One region of the Streptomyces sp. NPDC102259 genome, then DNA from elsewhere that is predicted to be linked to it. Evidence: riboswitches for the same ligand, from Rfam matches in the RefSeq annotation. Region 1 holds a riboswitch; the other holds the start of a gene.
What was found. Region 1 has a riboswitch for thiamine pyrophosphate ahead of thiO (glycine oxidase ThiO). Riboswitches for the same ligand answer to the same signal wherever they lie in the genome.
Positions count from the first base shown of each region.

Region 1 (7,823 bases):
CGTTGGCGTCGTACCCGTACTGCTGCTGGTGGTAGCCGGAGTACGTGTCGTACCCGTAGTTCTGGTCCGCGCCCTGGGCGGCCGTCGCGTACTGGTCCTGGGGCTGGCCCTGAGACTGGTCCTGGCCGGTCGCGGCCGCGTAGGCGGTGTCGCTGTATATGCCGTAGGAGCCGGTGTCGTCGGGCAGGGGCTGCGGCTCGTACACGGACGTGGTCTCGGCGGCCGAGGGGTCGGCGGTGCGGGCCGCGGGCGTGAAGACGTCGTCGCGGTCGTAGTCGTCCTCACCGAAGGCGCTCTTGTCGCCGAAGGTGTTCGTGTCCTGGCCGAACGCCACGTCGTCGCCGCCGTACTGCGGTTCGGAGCCGAAGCCGGCCTCGCCCGCCTCGAGGCCGGAGACCTCGAGCGACGGGTCCTTGCGCTCGGCCTTGCCGCGGCGGCGCTTGGGGGCGGCCGCGCCCTCATCGTCCGGGTCCGCGTCCCCGCGCCGGAAGGCCCAGCCCTCGGCGAAGCCGCGCCGGAACGAGAGCGTGACGTACGTCTGGCCGACCGCGAAGGCGGCCGCGCCCAGCGCGATGACGATGACCGACGGGATCAGGACACCGAGGACGACGCCGAGGAAGCCGACGAAGGCCAGCAGTCGAAAGCGCAGCCGCGCCTTGTACTGCAGCAGCACCTCGCCGAGCAGCCACAGCGCGACGATGCCGAACGCGATGTAGAGGACCGTCCAGCCCATGTACGCCCCTCTCCCAGTGGCCGCTACGCAGTGTGTCGTATCTGGATGCGACCGGTCTAGGCCTGCGGCGGATGGTGCAGGCCCAGGTTCTCGTAGATTTCCAGCGTCGCCGTGGAGCTGTTGAGCGTGATGAAGTGCAGTCCGGGCACTCCCTCGGCCAGCAGCCGTGCGCAGAACTCCGTGGCGAAGTCGATGCCAATGGAGCGTACAGCGGCCGGATCGTCTTTGGCTGTGAGGATCCGCTCTTTCAGGGCGGCCGGGAAGTGGGCGTTGCTGAGCCTGGGCAGGCTCTCCAGCATCTTCACACTCGTCACCGGGAGCACCTCGGGGATGACCGGAGTCACACAACCGGCCGCCGCGACCCGGTCGCGCAGCCGCAGATAGGACTCGGGCTCGAAGAACATCTGCGTGATGGCGTAGTCGGCGCCTGCCCGGCACTTGTCGACGAAGTGCGCGACGTCCGTGTCCCAGTCGTCGGAGCGCGGGTGCATCTCGGGGAAGGCGGCGACACCCACGCAGAAGTCGCCCGACTCCTTGATGAGCTGGACGAGTTCGGCGGCGTACGTCAGACCCTTGGGGTGCGGCACCCACGCGCCCATGGGGTCGCCGGGCGGGTCGCCGCGCACGGCGAGCATGTTGCGGATCCCGGCGTCGGCGTACTGGCCGATGATGTTGCGCAGCTCGGCGATGGAGTGGTCCACGGCGGTGAGGTGCGCGACCGGCGTGAGGGTGGTGTCGACGACGATCTGCTGGGTCTCCCTGACCGTCGTGGCCCGGGTGGAGCCGCCGGCGCCGTACGTCACCGAGACGAAGTCGGGGGCGACGGCCTCGACCCTGCGCAGCGCGTTCCACAGGCTCCGCTCACCCTTGGGCGTCTTCGGCGCGTAGAACTCGAACGAGTACGTCGTCTTGCCGGTCGCCAGGATGTCGCGCACGGTGCGCGCGCGGTCCGTCCTGGTGGATGCGGTTCCTAGGGCCATACCCGCAGGTTAGTCAGGGGCGGGCGGTCCCCCAACCGGATGTGGGAAATTTGCCCGGATTGTCGACTTGTTGTCCACCCCTTGGACGTCACACCTCGCGCAGCCGCTTCGCGAACTCCGCCGCCGCGGCACCCGGGTCGTCCGCGTCCGTGATCGCCCGGACGACGACGACCCGGCGGGCGCCCGCCGCCAGCACCTCGTCCAGGTTCCCGAGGTCGATGCCGCCGATGGCGAACCACGGGCGGTCGGCGCCCAGGGCGGCCGTGTGCCGGACCAGGTCGAGGCCGGGGGCGGGCCGGCCGGGCTTGGTGGGGGTGGGCCAGCACGGGCCGGTGCAGAAGTAGTCGACCCCGTCCTGGACGGCGGCGGCCTCGGCCTCCGCCGCCGTGTGCGTGGAGCGGCCGATGAGGACGTCCTCGCCGAGGATCGCGCGGGCCGCGGGGACCGGCAGGTCGCCCTGTCCGAGATGGAGCACGTCGGCGGTGGCCGCGTGCGCGACGTCCGCGCGGTCGTTGACCGCGAGCAGCCGGCCGTGCCGGGCGCAGGCGTCGGCGAACACCTCGAGGCGCTCCAGCTCCTCGGCCGCCTCGATGCCCTTGTCACGCAACTGGACGATGTCGACGCCGCCCGCGAGGACCGCGTCCAGGAACTCCGGGAGGTCGCCCTGGCGGGTACGGGCGTCCGTGCAGAGGTACAGCAGCGCGCCGGCCAGGCCGGTGCGGGCGGTGTCGGGCATACGAGGGTCCCCCCGGGGCGGCGGCGTACGGGAGCGAGCGCCCCCGTACGCCGGATGTGTCGGTTCCAGTACGCGGTTCAGACGGCGAGCGCCTGGGCGCGGCGCTTCACCTCCGTGCCGCGATTCTCGCTCAGGGCCTGCGCGGGCGTGCCGGGCAGGCTCGGGTCGGGGGTGAAGAGCCACTCGAGCATCTCTTCGTCCTTGAAGCCGTCGTCCCGCAGCAGGGTCAGGGTCCCGACCAGGCCCTTCACCACCTTGTCCTCGTCGATGAAGGCGGCGGGGATGTGCAGGGCACGGTTCTCTCCCCGGCGTACGGCGATGAGCTGGCCGTCCTTGATCAGCTGCCGGACGCGGATCACGTCGATATCGAGCATCTCCGCGATGTCGGGCACGGTGAGCCAGGCGGGGACGAGAGCATCGGTCTTTGCGTCAATCTCGGTCACGGGAACAAGCCTGCCATCTGCCGCTGACAGTCGGAAACCGAGCCGGTCCGACCAGGCGCTCAGGCCGCGGCCGTCGCCGCCTTCATCGGCCTCGCCGGGTCCGCGAGCAGCCGCGGATTCATGGGCGTGCCCGCCTGGATCAGCCGCTTGCCCTGGGCGAGGTCGCGCGCCCGGCCCACGGCCAGCAGGGCGACCAGCCGGTCCTCGCGCAGCCAGCACACCGACCAGGCCGGCCCCGACGGGTCGCCGCGCCACAGGACGCGGTCGGCGTCGGCGTGGTGCCCGGCGTACTGGACGAAGCGGCCGAACTGCTCGGACCAGAAGTACGGGACCGGGTCGTAGACGGCCAGGGGTTCGTCGGTGGCGGCGCCGACGATGTTCGCCGCGACCGTGCGCGGCCCCTGGAGGGCGTTGTCCCAGTGATGGACGAGGAGCCGCTCGCCGTACCGCCCCGAGGGGAAGGACGCGCAGTCGCCGACCGCGTACACATCCGGCACGGAGGTCCGCAGCTGGGCGTCGGCGACGACCTCGCGGTGGGCGCCGAGCGCGACGCCGGAGCCGGCCAGCCAGGCGGTGGCGGGGCGGGCGCCGATGCCCACCACGACCGCGCCCGCGGGCAGCCGGGAGCCGTCGTCCAGGACGACCGCGCCGGGCTCGACGCGCTCCACGCGCGCGTGGGTGCGCAGATCGATGCCGCTGTCGGCGTACCAGGCGGCCATCGGGGCGGCGACCTCGGCGGGCAGGGCCCCGGCCAGCGGCCGGTCGGCGGCCTCGACGACGGTGACCGCGCAGCCGGCCTCCCGCGCGGCCGTGGCGAACTCGGCGCCGATCCAGCCGGCCCCGACGACCACGACGTCGTGCTGCCGGGCGAGTACGGGCCGCAGCCGTTCGGCGTCGTCCAGGGTGCGCAGCAGATGCACGCCGGGCACGCCCTCGGCGCCGGGCAGCCGGATCGGTTCGGCGCCGGTGGCGAGGACGAGGACGTCGTACGGGACGGGCCCGGCCTCGGTGTCCAGCTCGTGGTCGGCCGGGCGAAGGCCGCTGACCTCGCGGCCGAGCACCAGCTCGATGCCGAGGCCCTCGAAGTCGACGTCGAAGGCGGAGCCCTCGGCGTTGCCGAGCAGGACGGCCTTGGACAGCGGGGGCCGGTCGTAGGGCTGGTGGGGCTCCGCGCCGATCAGCGTCACCGTGCCGTCGAAGCCCTGTTCCCGCAGCGCGACGGCGGTCTGCACCCCCGCCATGCCCGCGCCGACGACCACCACGCGCCGCCCGGAGGGGCCGCCTTCTTCCTGCCTCTGCTCACTCACCTGATCACCTTAGGCGGCTGACGAATCGTCAGTCAGTGCTCGTGCGCCGTGACCTGCTCCACAACGCTGGTGCCGCTGCCCTTCTGCGACTCCCACGCCCAGGTCTCCTCGAGCCGCACCCGTCCGTCCGCCAGCTCCACGACCGTCGAGACGCAGTGGCCCGAGGACGTCGTCCCGTCATGCTTGAGCTGTACGTACCGGAAGTCGAGCCGGTCCCCTTCTCGGGTACCCACCAGATGCCCGCGTACGACGTCGCCGCCCGCGTACTCCGCCCAGATCTCGCCGCCGCTCTCGTGGTACGTGAAGCGGGTGCGGGTGCCGACCTGGCCCGGGGCCTGGTCGGCGACGGGCGCGAGGACGAGGCCGTCCAACGAGCGGGGCATGACGAAAGGCTCCCTTACAGACGCGCCGGACCACGGGCTAGGGTGGCCAACCTAGAGCACACGCGGGAGTCCGGACGCACCGGGCTGAGAGGGAGGCTGGCGGCCTCCGACCGTCGAACCTGATCCGGGTCATGCCGGCGAAGGGAGGGGCTGGACGCCCATGTCGTCTCCACGTACGTCAGACGTCCTCGTCATCGGGGGCGGGATCATCGGCCTGGTCACGGCCTGGCGGGCCGCGCAGCGCGGCTTCGGCACGGCGGTGGTCGACCCGGCGCCGGGCGGCGGGGCCGCCCAGGTGGCGGCCGGGATGCTGGCCGCCGTCACGGAACTGCACCACGGCGAGCAGACCCTGCTCGGCCTCAACCTGGCCTCCGCCCGCCGTTATCCGGACTTCGCGGCCGAGCTGACGGAGCTGACCGGGCGCGACCTCGGCTACCGGCGCTGCGGCACGCTCGCGGTGGCGCTGGACTCCGACGACCGCGCCCATCTGCGCGAACTGCACGCCCTTCAGCGGCAGTCGGGGCTGGAGTCGGAGTGGCTGTCCGGGCGCGAGTGCCGCCGCCTGGAGCCGCTGCTGGCGCCCGGGGTGCGCGGTGGGCTGCGGGTCGACGGCGACCACCAGATCGATCCGCGACGGCTGACCGGGGCGCTGGTGGCCGCGTGCGAGCGGGCCGGGGTGGCCTTCCATCGGGTGCGCGCCGAGCGGCTGTCCGTCGTGGGCGGGCGCGCCACGGGGGTCGTCACGGGGGACGGTACGGCCCTGGCGGCCGGGCAGGTGGTGCTCGCCGGCGGCAGCCTGAGCGGACGGCTCGCGGGGGTGCCGCAGGACGTGCTGCCTCCCGTACGGCCGGTGAAGGGCCAGGTGCTGCGGCTGACCGTGCCGCCGCGGTACGCGCCGTTCCTGAGCCGGACCGTGCGGGCCGTGGTGCGCGGCAGCCAGGTCTACCTGGTCCCCAGGGAGAACGGCGAGCTGGTCGTCGGTGCGACCAGCGAGGAGCTGGGCTGGGACACGACGGTGACGGCCGGGGGCGTGTACGAGTTGCTGCGCGACGCCCATGAGCTGGTGCCGGGGATCACCGAGCTGCCGCTCACGGAGACGCGCGCGGGGTTGCGGCCCGGGTCCCCGGACAACGCGCCGCTGCTCGGGCCGACCGAGCTGGCGGGGTTGCTGCTGGCCACCGGGCACTACCGCAACGGCGTGCTGCTGACGCCGGTGACGGGTGACGCGATGGCGCATGCCCTGGCCACCGGCGAGCTCCCGGACGAGGCCCGCCCCTTCACGCCCCGGCGCTTCGGCGCCACCGCACTCTCGGAGCAGCCCGCATGAACGCCCACAGGAACACCCAGGCCGCCCATGACACCCATGACGCCCGTGACGACGCCCGGGGGAACGCCCGCGTGAACGTCTCGGTGAACGGAGAGCGGCGGGAGTTCGCTGCCGGTACGGCGCTCGACAGCGTCGTACGGTCCCTGACGCCGGCGCCGGCCGGGGTGGCCGCCGCGCTCAACGAGACCGTCGTCCCGCGCGCGCAGTGGCCGTCCACCGCGCTGCGCGACGGTGACCGGGTGGAAGTCCTCACCGCCGTCCAGGGAGGCTGAGCCATGGCCGACGATCCCTTCGTCCTCGGCGGCAGGTCCTACTCGTCCCGTCTGATCATGGGTACGGGGGGTGCGCCCAGCCTGGACGTGCTGGAACGGGCGCTGGTGGCGTCCGGGACCGAGCTGACGACGGTCGCGATGCGCCGGGTTGGCCCCTCGGTGCACGGTTCCGTGCTGTCGGTGCTGGAGCGGCTCGGTGTCCGGGTGCTGCCGAACACGGCGGGGTGCTTCACCGCCGGAGAGGCCGTGCTGACCGCTCGGCTGGCGCGGGAGGCGCTGGGCACCGACCTGATCAAGCTGGAGGTCATCGCCGACGAGCGCACGCTGCTGCCGGACCCGATCGAGCTGCTGGAGGCGGCGGAGACGCTGGTGGACGACGGGTTCACCGTGCTGCCGTACACGAACGACGATCCGGTGCTGGCCAGGAAGCTGGAGGACGTGGGGTGCGCGGCGGTGATGCCGCTGGGCTCTCCGATCGGCTCCGGTCTGGGCATCCGCAACCCGCACAACTTCCAGCTGATCGTCGAGCACGCGCGCGTGCCGGTGATTCTCGACGCGGGTGCGGGCACCGCGTCGGACGTGGCGCTGGCGATGGAGCTGGGGTGCGCGGCGGTGATGCTGGCGTCGGCGGTGACGCGGGCGCGGGAACCCGAGCGGATGGCGTCGGCCATGCGGGCCGGCGTCGAGGCGGGAAGGCTGGCCCGGCTGGCCGGACGGATCCCGCCCCGCTACTTCGCGGAGGCGTCCTCGCCCGTGGAGGGCCGGGCCATGCTGGACCCCGAGCGCCCCGCGTTCTGACCGCCGCTCGGCTACTGTCCGGTCTCCGGATACGCGAGTCGCGGGACCCGTGGGTTGCGTCACAGGTCGGCTCCAGTAGCGCTGCGATCGCGGTGGAACCGGCGGAGGTGTCAGCGGCGGCTCGTACACTCACCTGCGTGGACACGACCCTTCAGGACCCTCTGGTCGGGCAGCTGCTCGACGGCCGGTATCGCGTAGAGGCGCGGATCGCGGTCGGCGGGATGGCCACGGTCTACCGGGCCGTGGACACCCGCCTGGACCGCGTGCTCGCGCTCAAGGTGATGCACCCGGCGCTCGCCGCCGACGGGGCGTTCGTCGAGCGGTTCATCCGGGAGGCCAAGTCCGTCGCCCGGCTCGCCCACCCGAATGTCGTTCAGGTGTTCGACCAGGGCGCCGACGGGTCGTACGTCTATCTGGCCATGGAGTACATCGCCGGGTGCACGCTGCGTGATGTGCTGCGGGAGCGCGGGGCGCTCCAGCCCCGGGCCGCGCTCGACATCCTGGAGCCCGTGCTGGCCGCGCTCGGCGCCGCGCACCGGGCCGGGTTCGTGCACCGGGACATGAAGCCCGAGAACGTGCTCATAGGGGATGACGGGCGGGTCAAGGTCGCGGACTTCGGACTGGTGCGCTCCGTCGACACCGTGACCACCACCACGGGAGCCGTGCTCGGCACCGTCGCCTATCTCGCTCCCGAGCAGATCGAGCAGCCCGGCGCCGCCGACCCCCGGGTCGACGTGTACGCGTGCGGGGTGGTCCTCTACGAGATGCTCACCGGTGAGAAGCCCCACGACGGCGACTCCCCCGCGATCGTGCTCTACAAGCACCTCCACGAGGACGTTCCGCC
Region 1 covers NZ_JBIWMA010000018.1:40,287-48,109, reverse strand. The annotation lists gene ACIRPU_RS32290 (hypothetical protein) at 1-733, opposite strand, end outside; gene metF (methylenetetrahydrofolate reductase [NAD(P)H]) at 790-1,713, opposite strand; gene thiE (thiamine phosphate synthase) at 1,802-2,449, opposite strand; gene ACIRPU_RS32275 (Rv2175c family DNA-binding protein) at 2,527-2,892, opposite strand; gene ACIRPU_RS32270 (NAD(P)/FAD-dependent oxidoreductase) at 2,952-4,154, opposite strand; gene ACIRPU_RS32265 (hypothetical protein) at 4,232-4,582, opposite strand; TPP riboswitch at 4,635-4,745, shown strand; gene thiO (glycine oxidase ThiO) at 4,743-5,909, shown strand; gene thiS (sulfur carrier protein ThiS) at 5,981-6,181, shown strand; gene ACIRPU_RS32250 (thiazole synthase) at 6,185-6,979, shown strand; gene pknB (Stk1 family PASTA domain-containing Ser/Thr kinase) at 7,117-7,823, shown strand, end outside.

Region 2 (7,823 bases), on a different contig from region 1:
CGGGCACGGAGGCCACCAGGCCGATCGAGCCCACCAGCGTGCGCACGATCTCCTCCGCGACCAGTTCGCTGTTGGCGACGGCGCCCACGCTGCTCTGCGCGATCGAGAAGAGCAGCAACAGCGGCAGCGCGGCACCGGCGTAGGCGAGGACGAGCGTGTTGACCACGGACGCGATGTGGTCGCGGCCGATGCGGATGCCGGCCCGGTACAGGCCGCGCCAGCCCATCGCGGGGTTGGCCTCGTGCAGTTCCCAGACCGCCGAGGTCTGAGTGACCGTCACGTCGTCGAGGACGCCGAGCGAGCCGATGATGATGCCGGCCAGCAGCAGACCGCTCATGTCGATCGACGGGTACAGACCGTGGATCAGACCGGTGTTGTCGTCCGTGTTGCCGGTGAGCGCGGCCCAGTCGATGAACACCGAGCCCAGGATGCCGATCAGCAGCAGGGAGATCAGCGTGCCGAGCACCGCGACGGATGTGCGGGCCGAGAGCCCGTGACAGAGATACAGCGCGATCAGCATGATGGCGCTCGCCCCCACCACCGCCACGGCCAGCGGGTTCGACCCCTGGAGGATCGCGGGCAGGACGAAGAAGTTCAGCACCATGAAACTGATGGCCAGCGCGACCAGCGCCATGACGCCCCGCAGTCGCCCGACGACCACGACGGCGACCGCGAAGATGATGGCCAGGACCGCCATGGGGATGCGGCGGTTCACGTCGGTGACCGAGTACTGCAGGTCCTTCGGCGCGGAGGGCTCGTAGGCGACCACGACCTTCTCGCCCTGCTCCAGCTGCCGTGACTGGTCCGGTTGGACGATCTCGGTGAACGTACGGCCCTTGTCGTCGCCGGTGTCCACCCGGATCGTGGCCCGTTTGCAGGTGCCGCTCGCCTGCTGCTGCGCGGAGGAGCCCTCGGCCGTGGAGGTGTCGCCGGTAGGGGTGTCGCCCGAGGCGTTCACCGACGCGCAGCTCACGCTCACGACCTTGGTGACCGTGGCCTGTTGGGTCTGCCGGTCGAAGCCGACCCCGGTGCGTTCGTGCGCAGGGGCTCCGCCGGGCCACAGCACCACGAGCCCCACGAGCACCGCGGCCCCGAACGGAATGATGATGGCCGCGATGATTTTGCGCAGGTGTTGGGAGACGGGGGCGGCCGGGCCGTGACTGTGGCTGTGCGAATGCCCGTGCCCGCCGTCGGAACCGGAACCGGAACCGGAGTTGTGCCTGTCGCCCGGGCCGTGACCGTGGCCGTGCCCGTCGCCGTGGCCCTCGCCAGGGGCGTCGCGATGACCACTGTCGTGGCTCTGCCCATGACCGTGTTCCCGGTCGAAGCCATATCCGTCACCAGAACCAGAACCAGAACCAGAACCAGAGCCGGCACCGGGTGTAGGACGCGGGCCCGGGCCCGGACGAGGACCGGCATCATGACCGGGGCCGTACGCCTGACCGGGCGAGGGCCCGTCCCCGTACCCCTGATTGTCCCCGTATCCCTGGCCGTTCTCGGACCCCTGCCCGCTCCCGTATCCCTGCCCGCTCGGGTATCCCCGACCGGGCCCGGGCACGGGCCCTTGGCCGTTCCCGTAACCCCGGCTGTTTCCCGGCCCCGACCGGGAGCCTGGCCCTGCCCCTGCCCCTGGCCCGGGGCCTCCACCGGAGCCCGGTCCTTGACCGGAGCCGGAACCTTGGCCACCGGGAGTGCCGACGCGTCTCAGCCCGCCGAGTCCGCCGGCGTATCCCGGCCCGCGGTCGGGGCTACGCGGCTGATCGTGACCGTCTCTGAAGTCGCGGTCGCCTCTGGGACCGCTGCCAGAACCGCTGCCGGAGCCATTGCCGGGGCCGCTTCCGGAGCCGGGTCGGCGGGGCGGCTCGGGCGGCGGGTACGGGGGCTGGTGTGTCGTGGTCACCGACCGATCATCGCAAGAACGACAGGGGCCCTCTGTTCACCGCGCCAGAATTGACGCTAGCGTGGAGACAACCTTTGCACACGCGGGAGCTCGGAGCACCGGGCTGAGAGGGCGCTGACCTCCGTCTTAGCGATGTTTCACGTGGAACGTCTCTCGAATCGAGTGATGTTTCACATGACACGTCGGCAAGCGGTAGCCGCTGCGTCGACCGCCGAACCTGTTACCGGGTAATGCCGGCGTAGGGAGTAGGTCTCATGACCAACAAGGACGCACGCACGCCTGCCTTCACGCAGAACGCGACCGGCGAAAGCACGGTCGATGTGAACGCCTCGGAGGCCGGGAAGTCCATCGGCTGGCACAAGGGGTACGTCGAGGGCGCTCGCCCCGATCTCCAGGTGCCGGTTCGTCAGGTGCATCTCACCAACGGGCAGTCGGTCGCCCTGTACGACACCTCCGGCCCGTACACCGATCCGCTCGTCGAGACCGACGTTCGCAGGGGCCTGTCGCCGTTGCGCGAGAACTGGATCATCGCCCGGGGCGACACGGAGGAGTACGCGGGCCGTCCGGTCCGCCCCGAGGACGACGGCATCAAGCACACCTCACCGCGCGGCGGTCTGCGCAACCTCGACGCGGTCTTCCCGGGTCGGCCGCGCCTGCCGCGTCGCGGCCGGGACGGTGAGGCGGTCACCCAGCTCGCGTATGCGCGCCGCGGGGAGATCACACCCGAGATGGAGTTCGTGGCCATCCGAGAGAACGTTTCTCCCGAGGTGGTACGCGAGGAGATCGCGGCGGGCCGCGCCGTGCTGCCGGCCAACGTCAACCACCCGGAGATGGAGCCGATGATCATCGGCAAGAGGTTCCTGGTGAAGGTCAATGCCAACATCGGCAACTCGGCGGTGACGTCCTCCATCGAGGAGGAGGTCGAGAAGATGACCTGGGCGACCCGTTGGGGCGCCGACACGGTCATGGACCTGTCGACCGGCCGCAACATCCACACCACGCGCGAGTGGGTGCTGCGCAACTCCCCCGTCCCCATTGGCACGGTGCCGCTGTACCAGGCGTTGGAGAAGGTCGACGGCCGCGCCGAGGAACTGACCTGGGAGATCTACAAGGACACCGTCGTCGAGCAGGCCGAGCAGGGCGTGGACTACATGACGGTCCACGCCGGCGTCCGCCTCGCGTACGTCCCGCTCACCGCCAACCGCAAGACCGGCATCGTGTCGCGCGGCGGCTCGATCATGGCGGCCTGGTGCCTCGCGCACCACAAGGAGTCGTTCCTCTACGAGAACTTCGAGGAACTCTGCGAGATCCTCGCCGCCTACGACGTCACGTACTCGCTGGGCGACGGGCTGCGGCCGGGGTCCATCGCGGACGCCAACGACGCGGCGCAGTTCGCGGAGTTGAGGACGCTGGGGGAACTCAACCGGATCGCGAAGCGTTTCCATGTTCAGACGATGATCGAAGGCCCGGGCCATGTCCCGATGCACAAGATCAAGGAGAACATCGACCTTCAGCAGGAGATCTGTGATGAAGCTCCGTTCTATACGCTCGGCCCGCTGACGACGGACGTCGCGCCGGCGTACGACCACATCACCTCCGGTATCGGCGCCGCGATGATCGCCTGGTGGGGCACGGCCATGCTCTGCTACGTCACGCCCAAGGAGCATCTGGGCCTGCCCAACCGGGACGACGTCAAGACCGGTGTCATCACCTACAAGATCGCCGCCCACGCGGCCGACCTCGCCAAGGGGCACCCCGGCGCGCAGGAATGGGACGACGCGTTGTCCGACGCCCGCTTCGAGTTCCGCTGGGAGGACCAGTTCAACCTCGCCCTCGATCCGGACACCGCACGGGAGTTCCACGACGAGACACTCCCCGCGGAGCCGGCGAAGACGGCGCACTTCTGCTCGATGTGCGGGCCGAAGTTCTGCTCGATGAAGATCAGCCAGAGCATCAACGAGCGGTTCGGCGCCGGGGCGGCCGAGGGGGCCTCGGCGGAGGAGATCGCCGAGGGCATGTTGGAGAAGTCGAAGGAGTTCGCGGCAAGCGGGAACCGGGTGTATCTGCCGCTGGCCGACTGACGTATCCGGATCGGCGCTGTCCCCTGAGACTGGACACCTGGGGACAGCGCCATGAGCGCGGCCGGGGGGCCGATGCCGAGCGGTGCGGCCGCCTGACGGCTCGACGACGACCGACAGGAGGAGACCATCGCGTTCGTTGGGTTGTCCCCGGGCGTCTGCTCGGCAGACTTGCCTTCATGACAGCGCGATCCCTGAGCAAGGGTGCCAATCTGCCGGTCGACGCGCCGGACGTACGGGTCGAACTCAGCTGGGCCGAGGGGGCCGGTGGGCCGGACATCGATGCCTCGGCGCTGCTGCTGGCGCGGGACGGACGGGTGCGTGACGACGGGGACTTCGTCTTCTACAACCAGCCGCTGCACGCGTCCGGCGCCGTGCGGCACGTCGGCAAACGGAGCGAAGCCGGTGTCATGACCGACACCGTCCAGGTGGACCTCCGCTCGCTGGAGGGCGCCATCACGCGTGTGGTGCTGTGCGCGTCGGCCGACGGCGGCACCTTCGGTCAGGTGACCGGCCTGACGCTGAGACTGTTCGGTGGGGACGGGCGCTCCGAGGTGGCCCGCTTCGAGATGCAGGCCGACACGGAGACGGCGTTCATCGCCGGTGAGCTGTACCTGCGCGAGGGACGATGGAAGTTCCGGGCGGTCGGACAGGGGTACGCCTCCGGGCTGGCGGGGGTGGCCACGGACTTCGGGATCACGGTCGACGACGAGCCGGAGCGGGCGGTCACCCCACCGAATCGCCCGCCGGTCACCCCACCTGCGGTCACCCCACGGGCCACCACCCCACCCGCGCCGTCCCCACCGACAAGCACCCCACCGACCATGCCCCCACCGTCCGGCCCCCGACTGACCAAGGGGGAGGAACTGCTTCCCGTCGACGTGCGTAAGCGGCTGTCGCTGCGCAAGGAGCAGGTGGCCGTCAGCCTGAGCAAGCGGGGGGCGGTGGGGATCAGCGCGCGGATCGTGCTCGTCCTCGATGCCTCCGGGTCCATGGCGTTCCTGTACTCACGGGGTGTGGTGGCGGACGTCGTGGAGCGGATGGCGGCGGTGGCGGCACAACTCGACGACGACGGCGAGATGCAGGCCTGGACCTTCGCCAGCGAAGCCGCCCGCCTCCCCGACCTGCGGTTGGGCGAGCTCCCCGAGTGGCTGCGGCTGCATGTGCGGGTGGGCGAGATCAGTCTGTTCCGGCGCGGCAAGAAGCCTCGCAAGGGGACGGAACCAGGGCAGGTCGACATGCGCTCGGTCGGCATCCAGAACGAGGAACAGAAGGCGATTGCCCAGGTCAGATCGTATGTCCGGGAGAATCCGGCGGCCGCCCCGACCTTGGTGTTGTTCTTCTCCGACGGAGGCGTCTACCGCGACGCGCTGATCGAGCGGGAGCTGCGGGCGGCGGTCGAGGAGCCGATCTTCTGGCAGTTCGTGGGGCTCGGCCGGTCCAACTACGGGGTCCTGGAGCGGTTCGACACGCTGCCCGGACGCCGCGTCGACAACGTGGGGTTCTTCTCCGTGGACGACATCAGCACCGTCCCGGACCAGGAGCTGTACGACCGGCTGCTGTCCGAGTTCCCGAGCTGGATCACCGCGGCGGGGCGCGCCGGGATCCTCTGACCGGATGCCCGGATGCCCGGATGCCCGGGCGTACGACTCCCGGCTGCTCGGGCATACGACTTCCGGCTGCCCGGACGTACGACTCCGGGCTGCCCGCCCCGTGAGTCCGTCCGGCACGTGGCAGCACTGAGCACCGCAAGGCAGGGCAGCACTGACCCGTACCCCGGCTCTCCACCGGCTCTCCACCAGAGCGGCCCGGCGCCCGGCGTACGGCTTGCGCTCCCCTCGGCGGGGTCGGCGGGGGCGCAAGCCGAGTGCCTATTCCGGCTGGTGCTCCGGGCCGCCGAAGTCCGGGCTGGTGTAGTCCGGGCTGCTGAAGCTCGGGCGCGGGCCCGTCGAACGGCCGTCGTCCGGACTGCTGAAGCCCGGGCGGTCGTAGCCGATCTTCGGGAGGCGGCCGGTGGGGGCCGGTCGGGCCGGCTCGGTGTGCAGGGCGGCCGCCGCGCCGGGACTGGCGAGGGCCTCCTGGAGGAACGGCAGGATGCCGCGCTCCAGCAGGGCTTCTCGCCAGGCTTCCCTGGCCTGGTCGACCTCCTGGCTCAGTTCGCTGTACGGTCCGGCCTCCAGGGAGGGCCGGTTGCGCAGAGCGGTGAGCAGGAGCGCGACGGTGGCGACGAGGATCGCGGCCACGGCCACTGCCCCGAACGTCCAGCCGGCGACGACCATGGTCCGGGCGAACGCCTGCTCGGGGTCGAGCGCCCTGAGGAGGTAGCCCACGAGCAGGAAGATCAGCGCGGCGGTCCCGGCGAGGACAGGGGTGAGGACGGCGGCGACGGCGCCCGCCCCGGCGGCTTCGGCGGCCTGGGCCGCGTCCCCCAGGGTGGTGGCGAGCCCCACCGCGGCCGCGCCCGGCTCCACGGAGCCGGTCTCGGACGTGGACGACGGGGTGGACGGCGCCGGGTGGCGCAGTTCCTCGCGGACCTTCACGTAGTGCTGGTACTCGGCCGCCGCGGCCACCGTGATGAGTGCGGAGGCGTTGAGCGCCATGGTGCGCAGTTGTTCGGGGTTGAGCCGCTGTCCGACTGCGGCCAGTTCCGGGTGGTGTGGGGCGGAGCGCAGCGCCTCGTCGAGGATCCGCTCGTACTCTTGGCGGTCCTCGCTGTTCAGGTGCTGCGGAACGCTGTTCATCTGCATCCCCCGATGCTCCGTAGGGCTTGGGGCTCGCATGCCAACGAGCCGTCGGGCAGAAACGGAGGGGAGCCTGCTACGGATAACCCGATGGTAGAGCGGTGACGGCATGGGGTGACAGGGGGTTTGCCGAAATTGGCCTCTGGCCTGCGGTGTCGCCGACGGATCCACAGTGGGGTACTTCTGCCCCGGGAGCCGACCAGGGAACCGCCCCCGGAACGCTCAGATTTCCAGGGGCAGTTGCTGGACCAGCAGTTTTCCGGCCATCGTCACGCCGCCGTCCATCGCGATGGCCAGCCCGTCCGCGTAGACGTGCGGTCCCTCGACGTGCGGACCGCCGTTGTCCTCGCCGTCCTCGGAGCCGACTTCGCCCAGCAGATAGGGAATCGGGCTGTGGCCGTGAACGATCCGGGTGCCGCCGTACGTATCGAGAAGGGAGCGCACGGCGTCGGCGCCGCCCTCGTCGCGGAAGGAGAAGCGCTTGGTGAACTTGCGGAACAGGTCCCACACCTCGTCCGCGTCGTTGCGCGTGATCGTCTCGCGGACGGTGTCGTTGACCGCCTCGATCGAGTCGCCGTAGTCGAGGTAGGCGGTGGTGTCGGAGTGGACGAGCAGGTGGCCGTCGACCTCCTCGACCGCGTCGAGGCGGGCCATCCACTGGAGGTGGTGGTCCTGGAGACGGTCCATGTCGTACTTCTGGCCGCCGTTGAGCAGCCAGGCCGCCTGGAAGGTGGCGGTGCCGGCGCCGGAGTTGACGGGCGTGTCGCCGAAGCGCTTGGCGCCGAGCAGCAACAGTTCGTGGTTGCCCATGAGGGCCTTGCAGTACCCGCCGGCCGCGGCGGCCTCGGCGGACAGCCGCATGACGAGGTCGATGACGCCGATGCCGTCCGGCCCGCGGTCGGTGAAGTCACCGAGGAACCACAGCCGGGCGGTGCCCGCGCACCAGTTGCCGGCGGAGTCGACCAGGCCCTTCTCCTGGAGGGCGGCCACCAGTTCGTCGAGATAGCCGTGGACGTCGCCGACGACGAACAGCGGTCCCGGACCGGTCGTGGGCAGCGGGGCCTGGACGGCCGCCGGGTCGACGATCACCTGGAGGGTGTCGCC
Region 2 covers NZ_JBIWMA010000006.1:223,640-231,462, reverse strand. The annotation lists gene ACIRPU_RS17460 (YibE/F family protein) at 1-1,558, opposite strand, end outside; TPP riboswitch at 1,973-2,162, shown strand; gene thiC (phosphomethylpyrimidine synthase ThiC) at 2,155-3,981, shown strand; gene ACIRPU_RS17450 (VWA domain-containing protein) at 4,158-5,591, shown strand; gene ACIRPU_RS17445 (hypothetical protein) at 5,850-6,725, opposite strand; gene ACIRPU_RS17440 (metallophosphoesterase) at 6,942-7,823, opposite strand, start outside.
Region 2: linked by a shared signal. The riboswitch ahead of thiC (phosphomethylpyrimidine synthase ThiC) and the one ahead of thiO (glycine oxidase ThiO) in region 1 are both predicted to bind thiamine pyrophosphate.